One region of the Streptococcus sp. KHUD_012 genome, then DNA from elsewhere that is predicted to be linked to it. Evidence: predicted binding sites of a transcription regulator. Region 1 holds the regulator's gene; the other holds the start of a gene.
What was found. Region 1 encodes NrdR, which represses ribonucleotide reductase genes. Its sites were predicted from a motif close to ACACNATATATNGTGT; they were not measured.
Positions count from the first base shown of each region.

Region 2: the regulator NrdR is predicted to act here: its motif matches at 1,784-1,799, upstream of nrdH (glutaredoxin-like protein NrdH).

Region 1 covers NZ_CP159355.1:749,464-753,680, reverse strand. The annotation lists gene dnaI (primosomal protein DnaI) at 1-810, opposite strand, end outside; gene ABVF55_RS03580 (DNA helicase) at 811-1,989, opposite strand; gene nrdR (transcriptional regulator NrdR) at 1,990-2,463, opposite strand; gene ABVF55_RS03570 (endonuclease/exonuclease/phosphatase family protein) at 2,628-3,440, opposite strand; gene ABVF55_RS03565 (PTS transporter subunit IIBC) at 3,526-4,217, opposite strand, start outside.
Region 2 covers NZ_CP159355.1:1,576,626-1,580,842, forward strand. The annotation lists gene ptsP (phosphoenolpyruvate--protein phosphotransferase) at 1-1,172, opposite strand, end outside; gene ABVF55_RS07625 (phosphocarrier protein HPr) at 1,177-1,440, opposite strand; gene nrdH (glutaredoxin-like protein NrdH) at 1,916-2,134, shown strand; gene nrdE (class 1b ribonucleoside-diphosphate reductase subunit alpha) at 2,249-4,217, shown strand, end outside.

The sequences.
Region 1 (4,217 bases):
ATTGCGCGAAGCCGCAAAATGACGTTCCAACTCTTCAAAATTAAAGTTAGAAGTAAAGAAGGTTGGGAGATTTTCCTGCATTCGGTGCTGCAAAATCACCTGTAAGATTTCATCTCGCACCCAGGCTGACATCTGTTCCGCACCGATATCATCGAGAATTAAAATTTCGGCTTTTTTCACCTGATCGACGGTTTCTTTGACCAAGCCTGAACTGATGGCATTTTTGACATCGATCGCAAAGCTTGGGAAATGAAGTAGGGTAGTAGAGGCCTGACGTTTTTCGGATAAATCATGAGCCAAGGCTGCCATCATGTAGCTCTTTCCTACTCCAAAATCACCATAGAGGTAGATCCCCTTTTGATATTCTGGATAGTTGGCCACAAAATTGGCTAATTCTTCAAAGGCCTCAAATCGCCCCTTATCATCGAGTTCTACCTTGGCTAGACTCGCTTCTTTCAAGGTTGAAGGGAGATTGATCAAGTTGAGACGTTGGTTGATAGCAGCTCGTTTTTGGGCTTCAATTAACTCTGGCGTCTCCTCATAAGCGACATCCGCATAGCCTTCATTCATGGTGAGGATGGGTTTGTAGCCTTTGGCAATATAATCCGGATCTCCCAATAAGAAACGGTTGCGTTCACTAATGTATTGATTAAATTTTGAAATACTACGTCGAATTTCTTGTTCAGACAAAGACTGGTCCTTGATAAAGGCAGCCACTTCTTGGTCTGCCAAGATCTGTGCGACCAAATCCTCATAGTTAAATTGACGCGCACGATTCATATGAAACATGGTTTGACCTACACTTTCCATCTACTCACCTCCTTGATTCAGTTTTTCTAACAGACGTTGTTTCTCTTTAGCAAGATCCACCTTTTCTGCTTGACTGGTTTGATTTTGATAGTTTGGTTGGCTCCACTTGGGAACATTGCTGTGCTTGCTCTTGGCTGATGCAGGACTCGTCCCCTTGTTTCCTTGAGACTTAGCTTGTTCCTGGCGTTCTCGAACTTTTAAAATCGCTAGTTCTGCACTGTTGACCCCTTGATAAGAAAAATCATTTCCTACCTTCAAAGCATACTTTTCATTGAGATTAGCAGACTGGGTCTTGTTAAAGGTCAACAATAAGATAATATTGATCACCTCATCTAGTAAGCCTAGATCAGCTAACTTGGATAAAGTCTTGCGTTCGCTCTGCGTAATGGTCGCATTGCGTGCCTTCTTAATCTCCGCTAGAAATTGTAGGCTGGATTTTGCCTTAGCTTCTCTCAGAATGGTTTCTTCCTGACGGCTATAGGACATGCGGGGTTGCTCTTGGTTGGCCTGAGCCAACTTTTGCTTCATTCTCTTTGGAGAGACAATCCGGTCTACAGCCGTTTCTTTTGCTAGGAGATAGGTTTCATACCAGGTCCATTGTTGCTCTTCTGCGATGGCAAAGAGAGCTAGGGTTGCTTCTCCTTCATCCGCAAAACGAAGTCCATCACGCCCCATCATTCGCTTAAACATCTCCATATCAAACTGCTGTTTCTTACTTGGAAGAACGGTCGTCTCCCCAGCATCTAGTCCAAAGACTTGCGAGAAGGACACTTGCCGTCTAGTCCCTAAAGAGCGTGCTGGGAGCAAATCCTCCACGGCCTTTTCCCCAATCTTTTTTTCAAGCAAGCGTTTAAAAACAGCATTCGAAAAAAATTGTTCTGAGGCAAGAGGAGCATGTAATTGGATGGCGATCCCAACTTCTTCCTCATAGAGATCGATCAACCCCATAGCAATTAAGCGATCAAAGGCTAGTAGCAACTGTGGAAATCCTATATTCAAGTGATTGAGGATTTGAGCAAGTAAATATTGTTTTTCACCCTGATCATAAGAGGCGAGCAGATAACGATAAACTGCTACCGTTTCCGTCTCCAAAATAGGCAGGTAATACTGCTCCAATGCAGCCCCTGCCGGTGGAAGAAGATTATTTTTTAAAAATGCGAAAGGCGTATTGGGCTTCATCTATTTTTCCTTTTTCTTCTTGGTTCCCTTCGTAATTTGTTTCAAGAGGGTTTCTAACTCACCGACATCCTTGAAACTCCGGTAAACACTAGCAAAACGGACATAGGTGATCTCATCTAGATCTGCTAACTCATCCATGACCAACGAACCAATATACTCACTGTTGATTTCATTATCACTTTGGCTGCGAACCTTTTGCTCTATTCGGTTTACAATTTCTTCGATTTCGTCACTAGAAACAGGCCGTTTTTGAGCCGAGCGGATAATACCGTTAAAGATTTTATCACGAGAAAATTGCTCGCGTGTCCCATCCTTTTTGACAACCACTAGGGTCCGCTCTTCCACTCGCTCGTAGGTAGTAAAGCGATAATGGCACTCTTCGCATTCCCTGCGACGACGGATGGTGTTCCCATCTTCAGCTTGTCGACTATCCACCACACTAGACTTACTTCCACCACATTTTGGACAACGCATTTGCTACCTCCTTAAACTGTTTTAACACTTCATTTTACCATAAATTGAATCGTAAAGAAAGCAGAAGAACAGGAGAATCCCCTATGCTTGCTCCTCATTGATCCATAAAAAAGAGTCGAAGGACGATTGAATAAAATCGTTTTCCTTTCGACTCTCCATTTATATTAAAGTGATAATTCAGCTTCTAAGCCATAGTGATCACTGACATGGGCTTTGTTTTGACCATCAAAAATGACATGTAGACGCTGGATGTCCCATTCTGGACTTGCAAAGATGTAATCGATTCGCAATGGAACTTGATTGTCCGTCCAGCCATCGATTCCAGGGCCTACAGTATAAGTACCCTTGGTTTCTTTGGCTTCTATAAAGCTGTCTTGAAGTTTAAGGGAACTGGATAGAATCGTCTCATACCCTTCTTGACCAGCAGGATTATTGAAATCACCAGCTAGAATAAAGGGTTTGCCTACTTGGCTGAAGTAGTTCTCAATGCGTGGCCACTCAAATTGGAAACCTTTGTCCCACCAAGAAAGATGGACGCTGGCAACAGCAATTTCTTTGCCATCCACACTTGTATGGGCAACGGCCACTCGACGCGTATGATAGTCCGTTGGGTCATCCATATTGGATACCAAAATCTCATCCGCCTTCAAGGGTTGACGCGAAAGAACGGCCACACCCTCATTGAGGTGATCATAGCCAATATGGTTGTAGGCCCAAGTCCAATAATAGTGGAGTCCATGAGCAGCTAACTCTTCTACCAATACGCGAACAAAGTGATCTTTGTGAATGGCTACAGATGATGGCAAAGCTTGATAATACTCATCTGTTTCGACTGTTTCTGAGGCCATTTCTTGATTGACCTCTTGGAAACAGATCACATCATATTGTGCTTCTAAAATTTGCTCCTTGAGGGTCTCAAATTTTTGCTGGGCATTCTCTTCCATCCAACTATGGGAATTTAATGTTAAAAATTTCATCCCCTGATTTCTCCTTCTTTCCAAATCAAGAAACGGCAAGAGGCCGGGTACACTGCCCCAACCTCGTTTTCTTTGCCGACATCTCTTATAATTCTACTGTTGCAACAGGCGCATTTGCAGCCAATTTACCAGTATGTTCGACCTTAACTGATTTAATTGCATCTGCATTTGTGAAAACAACAATTGTTGAAGTTTCACGACCTGCTTCACGGATCGCATCAAGGTCTGCTTCTACCAAGAGGTCTCCAGCAGCAACTGTTTGACCTTCAGTAACTTTAACCTCGAATGGTTTTCCTTCAAGACTAACTGTATCTAGACCGATATGAACCAAGACTTCCAAACCATTATCTGTTACCAAACCAAGGGCATGTTTGGTTGGGAAGACGCTGGTCACTTTACCAGCAATTGGTGAAACGATGTGGCCATTTTCAGGCTCAACCGCAAATCCGTCACCCATCATTTTTTGTGAGAAGACTGGATCTTTCACATCTTCGATGTTAATCACTTTACCATCTGCAACGGAATGCACTTCATCCGTCACACCTTTAAAGGTTGCTTCAGCTTTTTGAACTGCTGTCATTTGGCTAGGAAGTGTTTCAGGAATGACTTCACCTGAATCAAGAACGTCTTGGATATCAGATTTTAATACGTCAGCTTTAGGTCCGTAGATTGCTTGGACACCTTGTCCTTTCATGACAAGACCCATAGCGCCTTCTGCTTTCCATTGTTCTTCAGTACCGACTTTTTCAGCATCTTTAACAGTTACACGAAGACGAG
Region 2 (4,217 bases), 830 kb from region 1:
CGCAATTTACCGTGGACAGATGCCCGAAGCAAGGCACGCAATTGTGTACGGAACATTTGATTACCAGTTTCAGAGATAGAAATACGCAAAGCACGGTAACCCAAGAATGGGTTCATTTCTTTAGGAAGATCGAAGTAAGGAAGTTCTTTATCCCCACCAATATCCATTGTACGAACGACAACAGGTTTACCGTTCATACCTTCAAGAACAGCTTTGTAGGCTTCGTATTGGTCATCTTCTGTTGGGAAGTCTTGAGAATCCATGTACAAGAATTCTGTACGATAGAGACCAACTGCCTCTGCACCATTATCGTTTACACCTTCAACGTCTTTAGGGGTACCGATGTTGGCAGCCAACTCGAAGTGTTTTCCATCAGCAGTCACTGTTTGAGCATCTTTAAGGAGAGCCCATTCAGCTTTTTGTTTGGCATAAGCTTCACCAGCTGCTTTGAAGGCTGCGATTTGTTCTTCAGTAGGGTTGATCACCACTTCACCAGTGATCCCTGAAACAGCCAAAACATCACCATCTTTGACAAGTTCTGTAATGTTATTTGTACCCAAAACAGCTGCGATTTCAAGTGTACGCGCCATGATAGCTGAGTGACTGGTACGTCCACCGATATTCGTAACAAAAGCTTTTACGTACTTTTTGTTCAACTGAGCTGTATCAGATGGTGTCAAGTCATGCGCTACCACGATTGCTTCTTCATTGATAGAAGCAGGGTTTGGCAATTTCTTACCAAGCAAGTTGGCAAGGACACGTTTGGTCACGTCACGAATATCTGCTGCACGTTCTTGCATGTAAGGATTGTCTTCCATTCCTTCAAAGATTGCAATGAACATGTCAGTGACTTCTTTCAAGCCAGCCTCTGCATTGATTTTTTTCGTACGAATCGTTTCTTTGATCTGACCAATCATTTCAGGGTCAGCGAGAACCATCATATGCGCATCAAAAACTTGCGCTGCTTCTTCACCAAGGCTTGCTACTGCATTCTCCCGAATAAGAGAAAGCTCGTTTTGTGAAGCTTCAAGAGCTGCATCCAAACGAGCTTCTTCTGCACTTGTATCTTCGACTGAAACAGTCTCAAATGATAAGTCTGGTTGAATGAGCAAATATGCCTTAGCAACGGCAACACCGTCAGATGCTGCAATTCCTTTTAGCATTTTTGTCATATTTTTAAGCCAATCCTTCTTTAGTCATTGTTTCTGAAATAGCTGCGATTGCATCATCAGCGTCAGCACCTTCAGCAGAAATTACAACGTCAGCACCTTGACCAACACCAAGGCTCATAACACCCATGATTGATTTCAAGTTAACTGATTTACCTTTGTATTCAAGAGTGATGTCTGATGCAAATTTGCTAGCAGTTTGAACCAACAAAGTTGCTGGACGTGCGTGGATACCTGTTTCTGCCACGATGTGGAAATCTTTAGAAGCCATAATTGGACTCTCCTTTTAAAAAATAGTTTTTGAGTTACCTTTTGATAACCCTTACAATTTGGTATTATATCATCTTTTGAAATTTTTTTCAAGATTTTTATCACTGACTTACAGAAAAAGACTGCGAAAAATCCCAATTTAGATACATTTTAAGAAGCACCTGAAGAACAGAGAAAATATCTTTTCAATTTTCTACTATATTATAAGTAACATTTTCCTCCGCTTTCAATGAAAAGAAGCTCTTGAACCACAGGATATTGATTCACCAAAAAATTATAACTAATTAAAGATGCTTTAAAGCCTATTCCTATCCCATTTCTTCGATTTTCACACTTTTCACTCACCACAATATATTGTGCTTTGAAAACTCCATTTCATATCTTTGCACAATATTTAGTTTTATTTTGTTGACAAGTTGCTGGATTTTGTTTATACTGTTTACAGATTTATATTTCGATAGGAGAACGGAAAAGAAATGGTAACCATTTATTCAAAAAATAATTGTGTTCAATGCAAAATGACCAAGCGATTCCTCGATAGCAATCATGTGGAATACCGCGAAATTAACTTAGATGAACAGCCAGAATTTGTAGAGCATGTTAAGAACCTTGGCTTCAATGCTGCTCCAGTAATTCAAACACCGGATGAAGTATTTTCTGGTTTTCAACCAGCTAAGTTGAAGAAACTTTCTTAATAAACACAGTATTTTGCTTAAATAGGGTCTAGCGTTAGCAACCTAACACTAGACTTTTTACTTGTAAAGAGAGGACTTCTCCTCTTCATTTTTTTGAACTAGAAAAGGATTATTATGGGATTAAAATCTCTTGAAGATGTGACGTATTTTCGTCTTAACAATGAAATCAACCGTCCAGTAAACGGCCAAATCATGCTTCATAAAGATAAAGAAGCTTTGGATGCGTTCTTTAAAGAAAATGTTGTACCAAATACTAAAGCCTTTGACTCGATTACAGACAAGATTCAGTACCTTCTCGAGCACAATTACATTGAGAGAGCTTTTATCGAGAAATACCGTCCTGAATTTTTAGAGGAATTGGCCCAATTTATCAAAGACCAAAACTTCCAATTCAAGTCCTTCATGGCGGCCTACAAATTCTATAACCAATACGCTTTGAAAACAAATGATGGAGAATACTATCTTGAAAGCATGGAAGACCGTGTCTTCTTCAATGCTCTCTATTTTGCTGATGGAAATGAAGCTATCGCGCGAGACATCGCAAACGAAATTATCCACCAACGCTACCAACCAGCTACTCCTTCTTTCTTAAACGCTGGACGTGCCCGCCGTGGAGAATTGGTTTCATGTTTCTTGATCCAAGTAACCGATGATATGAATGCGATCGGACGTTCCATCAACTCTGCCCTTCAACTTTCACGTATCGGTGGTGGGGTTGGGATTTCCCTCAGCAACCTTCGTGAAGCTGGAGCACCAATCAAAGGGTATGAAGGAGCCGCTTCTGGAGTGGTTCCAGTTATGAAACTCTTCGAAGATAGCTTCTCTTACTCTAACCAATTGGGACAACGCCAAGGGGCTGGGGTGGTTTACCTCAACGTCTTCCACCCAGACATCATCGCCTTTCTTTCAACTAAGAAAGAAAATGCTGATGAAAAAGTTCGGGTGAAGACTCTCTCACTTGGGGTCGTCGTGCCAGACAAGTTCTACGAGTTGGCTCGTAAAAATGAAGAAATGTACCTCTTCAGCCCATACTCTGTGGAACGTGAATACGGAGTACCATTCAACTACATCGACATCACTGAAAAATACGATGAGTTGGTTGCTAATCCAAACATCCGCAAGACAAAAATTAAGGCACGTGATTTGGAAACTGAAATTTCTAAATTGCAACAAGAATCTGGCTATCCATATGTAGTCAACATCGATACTGCTAACCGGGCCAACCCAGTTGATGGAAAAATCATCATGAGTAACTTGTGTTCAGAGATCCTCCAAGTTCAAGAACCAAGCTTGATCAACGATGCCCAAGAATTTGTCCAAATGGGAACAGACGTCTCATGTAACCTTGGTTCAACCAACGTAGTTAACATGATGACTTCACCTGATTTTGGACGTTCGATTCGTGCCATGGTTCGTGCTTTAACCTTCGTTACCGATAGTTCTCATATCGTGGCCGTTCCAACCATTGACCACGGAAATAAACTGGCGCATTCGTTCGGACTTGGAGCAATGGGACTTCACAGCTACCTTGCGCAACAATTGATTGAATACGGATCACCTGAGTCTGTTGAGTTCACAAGTATCTACTTCATGCTCATGAACTACTGGACTCTCGTAGAATCAAATAACATTGCGCGCGAACGTGGTGTTACCTTCCACAATTTTGAAAAATCTGATTATGCCAACGGTAGATACTTTGATAAGTACATGACTGGAGAATTTGTACCAAAATCTGATCGCGTCAAAGAACTCTTTAAAGATATCTTTATCCCAAGTGCAGAGGATTGGGCAGAACTGCGTGCTAAAGTTCAAGCAGATGGTCTTTACCACCAAAACCGCTTGGCTGTCGCACCAAATGGATCTATCAGCTACATCAATGACGTATCTGCTTCTATCCACCCAATCACACAACGGATTGAAGAACGCCAAGAGAAAAAAATCGGTAAGATCTACTACCCTGCAGCAGGATTGTCAACGGAAACGATTCCTTACTACACTTCTGCCTACGACATGGATATGCGAAAAGTCATCGATGTCTATGCTGCCGCAACTGAACACGTAGACCAAGGTCTTTCACTGACTC